DNA from 3 places in the Erwinia sp. LJJL01 genome. Region 3 is predicted to be linked to each of the others. Evidence: predicted binding sites of a transcription regulator. Region 3 holds the regulator's gene; each other region holds the start of a gene.
The links. The regulator CRP, encoded in region 3, controls carbon source genes, mostly activating them, when cyclic AMP is high. The targets are predictions, from matches to a motif close to ATGTGANNNNNNTCACAT.
Positions count from the first base shown of each region.

Region 1: the regulator CRP is predicted to act here: its motif matches at 2,565-2,582, upstream of ACLI4M_RS11465 (YjcB family protein).
Region 2: the regulator CRP is predicted to act here: its motif matches at 2,633-2,650, upstream of ACLI4M_RS02640 (YfcZ/YiiS family protein).

Region 1 covers NZ_CP178576.1:2,292,711-2,296,952, forward strand. Annotated here, with positions in the region: gene ACLI4M_RS11455 (polysaccharide biosynthesis protein) at 1-1,149, shown strand, start outside; gene ACLI4M_RS11460 (ATP-grasp fold amidoligase family protein) at 1,158-2,114, shown strand; gene ACLI4M_RS11465 (YjcB family protein) at 2,173-2,454, opposite strand; gene ACLI4M_RS11470 (diguanylate cyclase domain-containing protein) at 2,896-4,224, shown strand; gene soxS (superoxide response transcriptional regulator SoxS) at 4,226-4,242, opposite strand, start outside.
Region 2 covers NZ_CP178576.1:407,845-412,086, reverse strand. Annotated here, with positions in the region: gene ccmI (c-type cytochrome biogenesis protein CcmI) at 1-182, shown strand, start outside; gene mlaA (phospholipid-binding lipoprotein MlaA) at 210-971, shown strand; gene fadL (long-chain fatty acid transporter FadL) at 1,045-2,382, opposite strand; gene ACLI4M_RS02640 (YfcZ/YiiS family protein) at 2,757-3,053, shown strand; gene fadI (acetyl-CoA C-acyltransferase FadI) at 3,207-4,242, shown strand, end outside.
Region 3 covers NZ_CP178576.1:1,517,726-1,521,967, forward strand. Annotated here, with positions in the region: gene ACLI4M_RS07990 (amidohydrolase) at 1-404, opposite strand, end outside; gene ACLI4M_RS07995 (MFS transporter) at 401-1,603, opposite strand; gene crp (cAMP-activated global transcriptional regulator CRP) at 2,104-2,736, shown strand; gene ACLI4M_RS08005 (YccS/YhfK family putative transporter) at 2,795-4,242, shown strand, end outside.

The DNA of each region.
Region 1 (4,242 bases), 770 kb from region 3:
GCCATATTTGGCCAAATAGCATTTTCTGCATCACTTTTTTCAATTGTTCAGACTATTGCCATTTTTGGTACTGAAACCATTCTTTTCAAAAGCATCAGCAAAAGTGCATCGAAAGGAATGCGGTTGATGGCCGTGGCGAAATCACTGCGCCTGACATTATTACTGGTGCTGTCGTTACCGGTATTGCTGTATGTCTGGTTGACCATGCGTGAAAATTTTATTGTTTTTGCCGTGGCTTCATTTATTTCGGCCATGTTCGTTACTCAGGATATTTTTAGCGTATACAACAATGCGCGCCTTGAATCGCGAATGAACACGGTGGCCAATGCCACGGGGATGATACTCAGTTTCGCCATCAGCTTTGGCGTTGCCTGGTTCAAACTCAGCCCGTTGCTGCTGTCACTGTCGATTGTTGCGGTTACGCTGGTACCGTATCTGATCAAGCGCAGCCGCTTTTATCAGACCAACAGCATCAGCCCACCGCCGCGGCGCAAGCGCAGGAATTATTTACGTTATTTACTGCATGCGGGTTTGCCACTGGCGATTTCCAGCGTGTTTATCTCTATCCAGGTAAAGACGGCACAGTTCTTTCTGGTTGGGGTTGGCTCAGCGCATGAGCTGGGGTTGTTCACCGCAGCAAACACCATTTCTGCTTCATGGATTTTTATTCCGGTCGCAATCATTACATCGTGCTTTTCTGAGATTTTCCGGGAACGCGGTGATGTGGCAGTAAAACTGGCTTCACGACTGTACGGATATGTAATGGCAGTTTCATTTTTGATGCTCTCCCTTGTCACGCTGTTTGGTGACAGGATCATCAACAGCCTTTATGGGCAAGACTACACACAATCGGGAAACCTCATTACGTTGTTGTCGTTAGCAACCTGCTTTTCGGCAATGGGAACAGTAGCGTATCGCTACATGGTTAAAGAGGGCGGTTTCAACTACTTACTGGTGAAAGTCATTTTACTGGTGGTGATTGGTCTGGCAACGTCTTACTTCTTTATCCACTCCTGGGGATTAACAGGCGCAGCCTGGAGCGTGTTTGTTACTGAGCTTTTATCCCTGACGATAATGAATTATTTCTTTAAGAATGGCGTCATTCTTAAAATACAGCTTTCCTCACTCAACTACAAAACCTACAGATGAGGTAAATCATGTTGAAGCTCAAAGCAGAATTGAGAAAAGGTTTTGTTTACCTGCTCAAAAAGATGCCTTGGTCTTACCAGGATAAAGTTTATTACTTTCAGAAATTCAGAAGTATACCTAACATCCGGGAACCTAAGTTATTCAATGAGAAAGTTCTGTATCGTAAATATGTGACCGGCGATCATGTACGCTATGCCAATCTTTCAGATAAATTGCTGGTAAGAGATTATATTGCCCGCGTTATTGGCGAAGAGTATCTGATTCCGTTGATTCATGAGACTGACGATCCGATTTCACTGCTCAGCCTGGGCAGTCTGAAAAATACCGTGATCAAGCCGAACCATGGCTCAGGGATGGTCGAAATCGTGCTGGAAGAGCCCGACTGCATTCAGAAGCAGCTGCTGATTAAACGATGTGATGAGTGGCTGCATCAGGACTTCTCGCACCATGCGCGTGAGATCCACTATCGCTATATCAAGCCGCGCATTCTGGTTGAGCAATACGTCGGGGATGGCAAGTTTGCCGCCGTTGACTACAAGTTCCATATGTTCAACAAGAAAGACGGCAACTTTGAGTATGTGCTGCAGGTGATCTACAACCGCGCAGGCTGTTCGGCGCTGTCGATGAACTTCTACGTTAACAACCTGAAGAACTGCTTCTATAAAATCCGCGATACCGGTTTTGATATCAGCGGCGATATGGAGACGCTGGAACGTGCGCTAACCCTCAGCAAACAGCTGGCGGCAGATTTTGACTATGTGCGCGTGGACTGGTACATCCATGAAGGGCATATCTACTTTGGCGAACTGACGTTTACCCCAGGCGCGGGGTTGGTGACCGGTCTGGATAACGGACTGAATCAGCTGATGGGAGATATGTGGCTGCAGGACCGTAAATCAGAAGCGTTGCCGGGAAGCAAAGAGCCCGAAGATGTGCCGTTACCGGCGGTGCTAAAAAAGATTTAAAGAGTGGCAAATAATACCCTGTACGGCGAGCCGGGTCAGCTCGCCATGCAGGTGTCGCTTACGGCATTGGCCAGTCAGCGGGTGTACGGCTCATCACTTCGACAAACACATCTTTGGTGATATGCCAGAAGTTGTGCAGATTTTCCATACTCAGCGTAATACCCAGCAGCCCGGTGACAAACCAGCATGACATACCGATACCGATACCAGTAAACATGAAAGCCATCGCATTGCGACTGGCTTTTCGGCACTGCACGTTAAAGGTGCTGGCAATAAACATCATCACTGCACTCAGCAGTTCCCATCTCATGAGTAGTACGCTGGTGGTAATCGTAGCCATCTTATCTAAACTCCACGGTGATCGGTCCTGACAAACGGATGCATCATCACCATGAGCGGACGGGAGCTGCCAGGTAGGCTCCGTTTCGCCTTGACGCGCAGGTCATTAAAGTGTGACGGCGGTCACATTATATCACTCGATTTTAAAAGTTGAACAATATTTATACTTGGTATGGTCGTTTTTTTAGTATCAAAAGTGACCGTAACCTCTGGCGAAAAACGTTAGTTAGCTCTCAGTGATTTGACTTACCGCTAAGTCAAACTTGATGGTTTAAGATGAATCTCACGCTGTTTAAAGTTGTGCAGCCTGGCGATGACCTGTAGGATTTTTATTAATGCTGCTCCTAATCTTAATTTCCAGAAATCTATTCTGGAGGGTTTCCGCTTGCCGAAATCCAAGCAAAAATAATTAATCAGGGGCAGAAGATAATAAGGAGCCTGCGTGTCATTTAATGGTAACTCCTGGCTATCCAGCCTTTTACACCAGCGAAATAAAACCGTGGCCGCGCGCGAACTGCCGACCATGCGCGAGTCTTTTCAGCGCATTCACCTGATCATTATCGTGGTATCGCTGCTGTTCAGCGGTGCATCGCTGTCGGCGCTGTCGATGTTCGCACTGCGCAGCTACGCCGAGAATAATATTCAGCTGGTCGCAACCAGCGTCAGCTACAGCGCGCAAATGGCGGTAGCGCAGAATGATGCAGCAGCGGCAAAGGAGATCCTGCGCGAGATCGGTAACCAGGCAGAATTTGCCTCCGGGCGCATTTATAACGCGAACCTGCAGCTGCTCGCCAGCTGGCAGCAGCCGGGCAAGGCAGAGCACAGCGGGCTGAGCGCTGCCGTGTCGCGCTGGCTGTTTCCGCAACCGGTAAGCGCGCCGGTGATGCTGCATCGGCAGGAAATTGGCCGGGTGTGGATCAGCGGCGATGCGACTCGCGTGCTGCACTATCTGTGGCAGGCACTGCTGTGGCTAAGCGGCAGCCTGTTTGTCACCGCGCTGGTGGCGTGTGCGCTGTCGAACCGCATGCATGCGGGGATCCTCCTGGGCCTGCAAAATATCGCCTCCGTTGCCCACGATGTGCGCCGCCGACGGGCATTTTCCCTGCGCGTGCCGTCATCGTCGATTGCAGAGCTGAACAAGCTAAGCGGCGACTTTAACAGCCTGCTCGACGAGCTGGATAACTGGCAGCGCCATCTGAAGCGTGAAAATGACACGCTGGCCCACCAGGCGCTGCACGATTCCCTGACCGGCCTGCCCAACCGCAAGGCGTTTGAGCAGCAGCTGGCGACGCTGATGCAGGATGCGCTGGCGCGCAAGCAGGTTGGCGTGCTGTTTATTGACGGCGACCGCTTCAAGCAGGTCAACGATCGTTTCGGCCACGCGGCGGGGGACTACGTGCTGACCGTCACCGCGCAGCGGCTGCGCGCCAGTTTACCCGCGTATAATTTGGTGGCGCGTCTCGGCGGCGATGAGTTTGCCGTGCTGCTGCCAACGGTAGAGCGCGAGGAGCAGGTGGCTCAGGTGGCGCGCAACATCCTTGATGCGATGGCGCTGCCGATCCCTCTGCCGGAAGGTACGCGGGTAAGGCAGGCGCTAAGCATCGGCGTGGCGCTGGCTAAAAATCACCGTTCGGCCGAGTCGCTGCTGGCGCAGGCCGATGCGGCGATGTATCACATCAAGGAGATGGGCGGTGGCTGGTACCTGTCGCCCTCGTACTGGGGGCAGGAGGCGCAGGGGCTGCCACCGTCAATCGCAGTGGCGTCGCGCTGATTCAGTTGCGCAGCCCGC
Region 2 (4,242 bases), 1.1 Mb from region 3:
TGATGCCGCAGCGCCTGTTATCCGCGCAGCACCAGTTACAGGTCCGCGTGCGTATTTCACGTGATGGCAGCGCCAATCCGCAGCCGGGCGACTGGTTTGGGCTGAGTGCGGTCACCCCGTTTGCCGGGCAGCAGCAGATGGCTGTTGAAATTAACCGGCAAATGTCATCCGCTGGGCGATAATTTATAAAACAGTACAGGGAGAAAACTATGAACTATCGCCTGACGGGCTTAGTGCTGGCGAGCGTACTGATGGTGGGTTGCGCTAGCTCTAAACCGGGGGATGAACCACAGGGGCGTTCCGATCCGCTGGAAGGTTTCAACCGTTCAATGTTCAACTTTAACTACAACGTGTTGGATCCTTATGTCGTGCGTCCCGTCGCGGTGGCCTGGCGTGATTATGTGCCGGTGCCTGCGCGCACCGGTCTGGGGAACTTCCTCAGCAACCTCGATGAGCCTGCCACCATGGTGAACTACTTCGTGGAAGGGAATCCGTACAAGGCGATGGTGCATTTTAACCGCTTCTTCCTGAACACCCTGCTGGGCATGGGCGGCTTTATCGATGTTGCCTCCATGGCTAACCCGAAACTGGCAAAAGAAGAGACGCGCGCCTTCGGCAGCACGCTCGGCCATTACGGTGTGGGTTACGGAACCTATGTGGAGCTGCCGGGCTACGGTGGCTTTACGCCGCGTGAAGATATTGGCGGGCTGGTCGACGATGTGTACCCACCGCTCAGCTGGCTGACCTGGTGGATGTCGATTGGTAAATGGACGCTGGAAGGGATTGAAACCCGTGCCCAGCTGCTGGATTCCGACGCTATGCTGAAAAACTCGAAAGATCCTTACGCCTTCGTGCGTGCGGCCTATTTCCAGCATCATGATTTCCTTGCCAGCGACGGCAAGCTGATCCCGCAGGAAAACCCGAACGCGTCGGCGATTGAGGGCGATCTGAATTCTATCGACTCCCAGTAAATACCCGATTAGCTTCAGGCAATAAAAAACCCCACTGATGTGGGGTTTTTTGTACTTAGAGCCTGCCGGGCAATCAGAACTTGTAGTTAAAGCTCGCGCCGTACAGCCACGCTTTACCTTCAGAATTAAAGGTATAAGGGGTTGCTACGCCGCCATTTCGCGCGGTGGCAACCGGGTCGGTACCCTCTTTAATCGTTACGCTCTGGCCGTGCATGTAGGAGACGCCGACATCGACTGAAGCATTATCGTTAAACGCGTAGGACGCGCCGGCGCTCAGCCACAGGCGATCCTGATCGGGAATCGAGATAGAGCGTTTGTCAGAAGGGACCGGGCTGTCATCAAAGGCGATACCGGTACGGAAGGTCCAGTTTTTATCGTAGAAGTAGCTGGTACCCAGCGCGATGCGGTAGGCATCATGGTAGCTCTCATCCTTCAGGAACAGATCATTGCCGTTGCTGTCGGTGGCGCGCAGTTCCTGGAACTGGCTCCAGCTGGTGTAGGCCAGGCTGTAGTGCACCGCCCACTGAGGCGCGACTTTGTGATAGCCGGAAACTTCCCACATCTCTGGCAGATGCAGCGACAGCGACCCCGGAATTGTCTGGCCGCTGGTGCCGGTTGGCAGGCCGAACTGACCGCCAATCGGGTTATAAGCTACCGGGATATCGCTGCGATAATCGCCGTCGAAGTCGATTTTAACTTCAGAACGGTAGGTCAGGCCGAAGCGGTTGTTGTCATCTACTTCATACAGGATACCGGCGTTCCAGCCGTAACCCCATTCGTCACCTTTAAGATGGGCAATCTGCGTGTCGGCCGGTGCAGCAGGTAATCCTGCGGCAGGCAGTAGGGCACCAAGCTCACCGATATTACGTTCGATTTTGGCACGGGCGTAGACAGCATCAAAACCTACGCCAAAGCTGAAGTGCTGATTAAGACGATAGGCGGTGCTTAAATTCAGGTTCATGGTCATTAAATCGGTTTTACCCGCAAACGGACCGCCGGCATAACCATCATTAAATTCTGTTGCCAGACCGTAATTAGAGGTGGCGCTGGCGCCAACCCACCACTGGTCGTTTATTGGCTGAACGTAGTGAATATTAGGAACCCACTGCGTTGGTGCAATATTATCGGCGTTCAGGCTGTTGCCGGAACCGGATTCACCGCTAATATTCACGTCCGGGTCGATAAATACCCCGCCGATGGAAAACATCGGGCGGTCCATCAGTGCCATGGTTGCCGGGTTACGACTGGCGGACGCGGCGGTATCACCCATCGCGCCTTCACCAGAATAGGCACGACCGAGGCCAATCGTAGAAAATTCGTTTAGCTGAAAGCCGGCTGCTACGACATTCGAAGAAACAAGCGCCACTGCTGCTGCGAGTGCAGACTTAGCAAACAGGTTTTTATGGTTCATGACCACAACCTCATTATCGGATTTTTATTAAACTCTGTTACTTAGCGTAACAAGGGATCGCGAATTCTAGGGACTGACAGACAACCAACAAATCAGACCAGTGGCGCAAGTATAGGTCTGACCTGTATATGTGTTGCAATAATGTTTTTTAAATATTGCGGAAATGATGCTGGAAAAGAGATCTGGCTAACAAAAAACTTACACTTGATATTTACTGGTCTTAGTCTGACTTGTTTTGGATCAAATAATAGTGTGATTTTCGTCACTTAACACGCTGTTTTTGCCCGATGGCTGGAGCTGAAAACCGGGCAAGCGTAGACTGACGCCAGTCTAAATAATCTGCCGCCGTATCTGGGTGGCATGCCGGAGGATGTATGAGCGATGCCATTAACCGCTGTAGTGCCAGTGAAACGGCGGCCTGTTGCTGTGTGGATGTGGGCACGATAATGGATAATACCGACTGTACTGCCACATTCAGCCAGCTATTTAGCACCCATGCTGAAGCCCAGGCGATGCTGCAATCGCTAAGTGAAAAAGCGCGGGCGGTGGAATCTGAACCCTGCACTATTGACAGTCGCATCAGCGAAACGCCACAGGGCGTACAGCTGGACTGTGATTTTACCTTCAGCTGCCAGGCTGAAACGATGATCTTCCAGCTCGCTCTGCGTTAATCCCCGTGGCGGAGGAGCTCTCCTTCGCCAGATTCGTGTTTCCACTCGCATTTTTCTCTTCCCGTCGTAGCGCCTGCATCAATTCTGATTACACTTATCAGGTCCGACCTCTTTGGCAATGATGCCTCTATCGACACGACACAGGTGAGAATAATGAGCAAAGCATTACCTTTGCTGACCCGTCAGGGCGATCGTATCGCCATTACCCACGGTTTACGTACCCCCTTTGCCCGCCAGGCAACGGCTTTCCACGGTATTCCTGCGCTGGAGCTTGGCCGTATGGTGGTGAGTGAACTGATGGCGCGCAGCGAGCTGCCGGCTGACATCATTGAGCAGCTGGTCTTCGGCCAGGTGGTGCAGATGCCGGAAGCGCCGAATATTGCCCGTGAAATCGTGCTGGCCAGCGGACTCAACGTCAGCACGGATGCTTACAGCGTCAGCCGCGCCTGCGCCACCAGCTTTCAGGCGGTAGCCAACGTGGCGGAAAGCCTGCTGGCGGGGACGATTCGGGCAGGCATCGCCGGCGGGGCTGACTCCACTTCCGTGTTGCCGATTGGCGTCAGTAAAACCCTGGCGCGCACGCTGCTCGACCTCAGTAAAGCACGCAGCGTCGGGCAAAAGCTCAGGCTGCTTTCCCGCCTGCGCCCGCGTGATTTAATGCCGGTGCCGCCTGCGGTTGCGGAGTATTCAACCGGGCTGCGCATGGGCGATACTGCCGAACAGATGGCGAAAAGCCACGGCATCACGCGTGAACAGCAGGATGCGCTGGCGCACCGTTCTCATCAGCACGCCGCGCGCGCCTGGCAGCAGGGGCTGCTGAACGCAGAAGTGATGACGGCGTTTGCGCCACCGTGGAAGCAGCCGCTGGAGCAGGACAACAACGTGCGCAGCGACTCAAAGCCGGAAGATTATGCGCGCCTGCGCCCGGCCTTTGACCGCCAGCATGGCACGGTGACGGCCGCCAACAGTACGCCGCTGACCGACGGTGCGGCGGCGGTGATCCTGATGACGGAATCGCGCGCGCGCGAGCTGGGCATAACCCCGCTCGGCTATCTGCGCAGCTATGCCTTCACGGCGATTGGCGTGCGCGAAGATATGCTGTTAGGGCCATCTTATGCTTCACCGCTGGCGCTGGATCGTGCCGGAATTACCCTTGCCGACCTCAGCCTGATCGATATGCATGAAGCCT
Region 3 (4,242 bases):
GCGTGTTGGAAGATAAAGCGCACGGTGCCGCTTAGCTGCGCCTGCTGATGGCATAGCACCCAGGCCGCACCGAGCAGCATGGCGGTATGCGCATCGTGCCCGCAGGCGTGCATCACCCCGTTGTTTTGCGAGGTAAAGGGTTCATTGTTGAGTTCGGTGATCGGCAGCGCATCCATATCGGCACGCAGCGCGACGCATGGGCCGCTGCGCGCGCCCGGCAGTTCCGCCACCACGCTGGTTGGCGTTGGCCGTTTAATTTTTAACGGGCCAAACTTCGCCAGTTCAGCAGCGACATAATCTGCGGTGCCATGCTCATGGAATGAGAGTTCGGCATTGGCATGAATATGACGCCGCCACACCAGCACTTTGTCGGTGATTTCCTTGCTTAACGTTTCAGTGTTCATGATAACTCCGGGTTTAAGGAAGAGAGGTAAGCACGCCGGCTGCCCGGCAGAAGAGCCAGTCCCGCCAGCAGTATCGCTATCATCAGAAACAGAAAGGCACCAAGGTAAGTGCCATGGCCAGCGGCCACTAAATAGCCCATCACAATCGGCCCGACGAAGCCGCCCAGTACTCCTCCGGCATTCAGTAAACCGATAATCGAGCCGGTCACCGCGAGCGGAAAACGCTTCATCGGCAGCGTAAAGGTGGTGATAAAGGTGCCGATAAGGGCCGCATTGGTAATACAGAGGCCGATTGTGCTCATCAGCACGCTGGAGGAGAGGTAAATCATCAGCATCCCCGCCGCCGCAATCAGCGACGCCAGGCAGATTACCCAGGGTTCACGCCCGGCCAGATAACGCCCCACCAGCCAGCCGCCAGCCACCGATGTCAGTGCGCTACCAACCCCGGAAATGCTCATCATCTGCCCGACGGCGGAGAGCGGCAGTCCGCGATGAGTGAGAAAGCTGGGCAGCCAGCTCACCAGGCCGTAAACCGGCACATTCAGCAGAAAGTTAGTGCAGAACAGCTGCCATAAAAGCGGCTGGCGTAGCGCACTGTGCAGGCCGACTTCGCCAGCTGGAATGAGGATCACCCGCGGCGAGCGCGGCAACAGCAGCACCATGCTCGCGGCTACCATCAGCACCAGCACGGCCAGGATCATATAGGCGTGATGCCAGTTCATTTTATCCAGCGCCCATACCGCCAGCAGCGGCCCGATGGCCATCGCCAGCCCGGAGGAGGAGAGCAGCAGCGACTGGGCGAAGGTGCGGTGATGCAGCGCAAAATTGGCACTTACGGCTTTCGCGCTGGCGCTTGGATAACCCGAGTGGCCGATCCCCGCCATAAAACGAAAGCTCAGCAGCAGAGCAAAGGTGACACCGAGCCAGCCAAACAGCAGCGCACACAGCCCAAGCAACGACAGCGAGAGCACCAGCATGCGCCGGTAGCCTATGCGATCGTTTAACCAGCCGGCGGGAAACTGAAACAGCGCATAAGCGAGGAAGAAGATGCCACCGATATATCCCACCTGCTGCGGCGCGAGATGGAACTCCTGGCGAAGGGGTAATAGCACAAAGCCCATCACCGTTTTATCCAGATAGACAAGGACATAGCCCATAAACAGCAGGCAGAGCATTAATGCATGCGAAGTCACTTTCATAACGCGATCCTGTAATAAATCTGAAGAATCAATCTGTTAGATTTGAATTCCACAATCGGTTATAAATTGAACCATAGCAATTCATCCATCGTTGCACTTAACATGCTGATAACATTTTTTTTACGCACACACCGGCATAAATTCTGAAAATTAATCTTTTCTTTATGATTAATATCAATAATTTATTGGTATATTGCCGCATGCTGTTGCGCAGCCAGGTCCCCTTTCAGGACTTTTTCCCACTATGCTGAAGCGAGACAACAGAAGACAGTGCGTGCAAGCTGTGCTACAAACAAAGCTGTAATATTTCGTCGGCACTTCGATGCACGAGAAATACGGGACGACAAAACGAGCCAAGCTCTGATCAGAGGCCCGGAAAAATTTTCCTATGGGAACGCTTGAATATTTCTACGCCTGACAGGGAATACCCCCCTGTGCACCCTAAGCATTGCAAAATGACGGGTGACATTAGGCTCGATTACAACAGAGGATAATAGCGAATGGTTCTCGGCAAACCGCAAACAGACCCGACTCTCGAATGGTTCCTGTCACATTGCCATATTCACAAATATCCATCCAAAAGCACGCTGATCCATCAAGGTGAAAAAGCGGAAACCCTCTACTACATCGTCAAAGGCGCGGTAGCGGTGCTGATCAAGGATGAAGAAGGCAAAGAGATGATCCTCTCTTACCTCAATCAGGGTGATTTCATCGGTGAACTGGGCCTCTTTGAAGAGGGTCAGGAGCGTAGCGCGTGGGTACGTGCGAAGAGCGCCTGTGAAGTGGCTGAAATATCTTATAAAAAATTCCGTCAGCTGATTCAGGTGAATCCTGACATCCTGATGCGCCTCTCATCACAGATGGCGCGTCGCCTGCAGGTGACGTCTGAGAAAGTGGGCAACTTAGCTTTCCTCGACGTGACGGGCCGCATTGCGCAGACGCTGCTGAACCTGGCGAAACAGCCGGATGCCATGACCCACCCGGATGGCATGCAGATTAAGATTACCCGCCAGGAGATTGGCCAGATTGTCGGCTGCTCTCGTGAAACCGTCGGCCGTATTCTGAAAATGCTGGAAGATCAAAACCTGATCTCTGCACACGGTAAGACTATCGTCGTTTACGGCACACGCTAACCGGCGCTGAACTCACGGCGCGACATCCCTGTCGCGCCTTTTTTATTTGGTGCAGCGCATGTGGCGGAGAATCATCTATCACCCCGAAGTAAACTATGCCCTGAGACAGACGCTGGTGCTGTGTCTGCCGGTGGCGATTGGCTGGCTGCTGGGCGACCTGCAACGCGGCCTGCTGTTCTCTTTAGTGCCCGCCTGCTGCAACAACGCCGGTCTCGATACCCCCCATAAACGCTTCTTCAAACGCCTGATCGTTGGCGGCAGCCTGTTTGCCTTCAGCAGTTTCCTGATCCAGTTTGCGGGCGCTGAAGGCGTTCCGCTGCCGGCGATCCTGCTGGTGATGGCGCTGCTGCTTGGCGTCACCGGGGAGATCAGTCCGCTGCACGCCCGCCTGCTGCCTGCTTCGCTGATTGCCGCCATCTTCACCCTCAGCCTCGCCGGGCGCATGCCGATGTGGGAACCCCCGCTGCTGTATATCCTCGGCACCGTCTGGTACGGCGCGTTTAACTGGTTCTGGTTCTGGCTGTGGAAAGAGCAGCCGATGCGTGAAACGCTCAGCCTGCTGTATCGCGAGCTGGCTGACTACTGCGAAGCAAAATATACCCTGCTGACCAAACTCACCGATCCACAAACCGCCCTGCCTCCCCTGCTGGCACGTCAGCAAAAAGCGGTCGATCTGATCAACACCTGCTACCAGCAGATGCATATGCTTTCTGCCAACCGCGACAGCCATTATCAGCGCCTGACGCGGGCTTTTCAGGTGGCGCTGGATTTACAGGAGCACATTGCCGTCAGCCTGCATCAGCCGGAAGAGGTGCAGAAACTGGTGGAGAAAAGCCACGCCGAGGCGGTGATCCGCTGGAATGCGCAGACCATTGCTGCGCGGCTGCGGGTACTGGCCGATGATATTCTCTACCATCGCTTCGCCGAGCGTTTCACCATGGATAAACAGCTGCAGGCGCTGGAGAAGATCGCCCGCCAGCACCCGGATAACCCGGTCGGTAACTTCTGCTACTACCACTTCAGCCGCATTGGCCGCGTACTGCGCACTCAGCACCCGCTCTACCGCCGCGACCTGATGGCCGACCGTCAGCGCCGCCTGCCGCTGCTGCGGGCGCTGAAGAGCTATCTGTCGCTGAAATCGGCCGCGCTGCGCACCGCTGCGCGCTTCGCGGTGATGCTGACCTTTGCCAGTTCGCTGGCGCTGTTCTTCAACCTGCCGAAACCGTACTGGATCCTGATGACCGTGATGTTCGTCAGCCTGAACGGCTATAGCGCCACCCGCGTGCGCATCCAGCACCGAGCGCTCGGCACGCTGGCCGGGCTGGCGGTTGCCGCCGGGACGCTGGGCATGCACGTGCCGGAGCCGTGGATACTGAGCATCATGCTGGTGATTACCCTGGTGAGCTATCTGTTTATCCGCAAGTTTTATGGCTGGGCCACGGTAGGCTTTACCGTCACGGCGGTGTACACGCTGCAGCTGCTGTCGCTGAACGGCGCGCAGTTCCT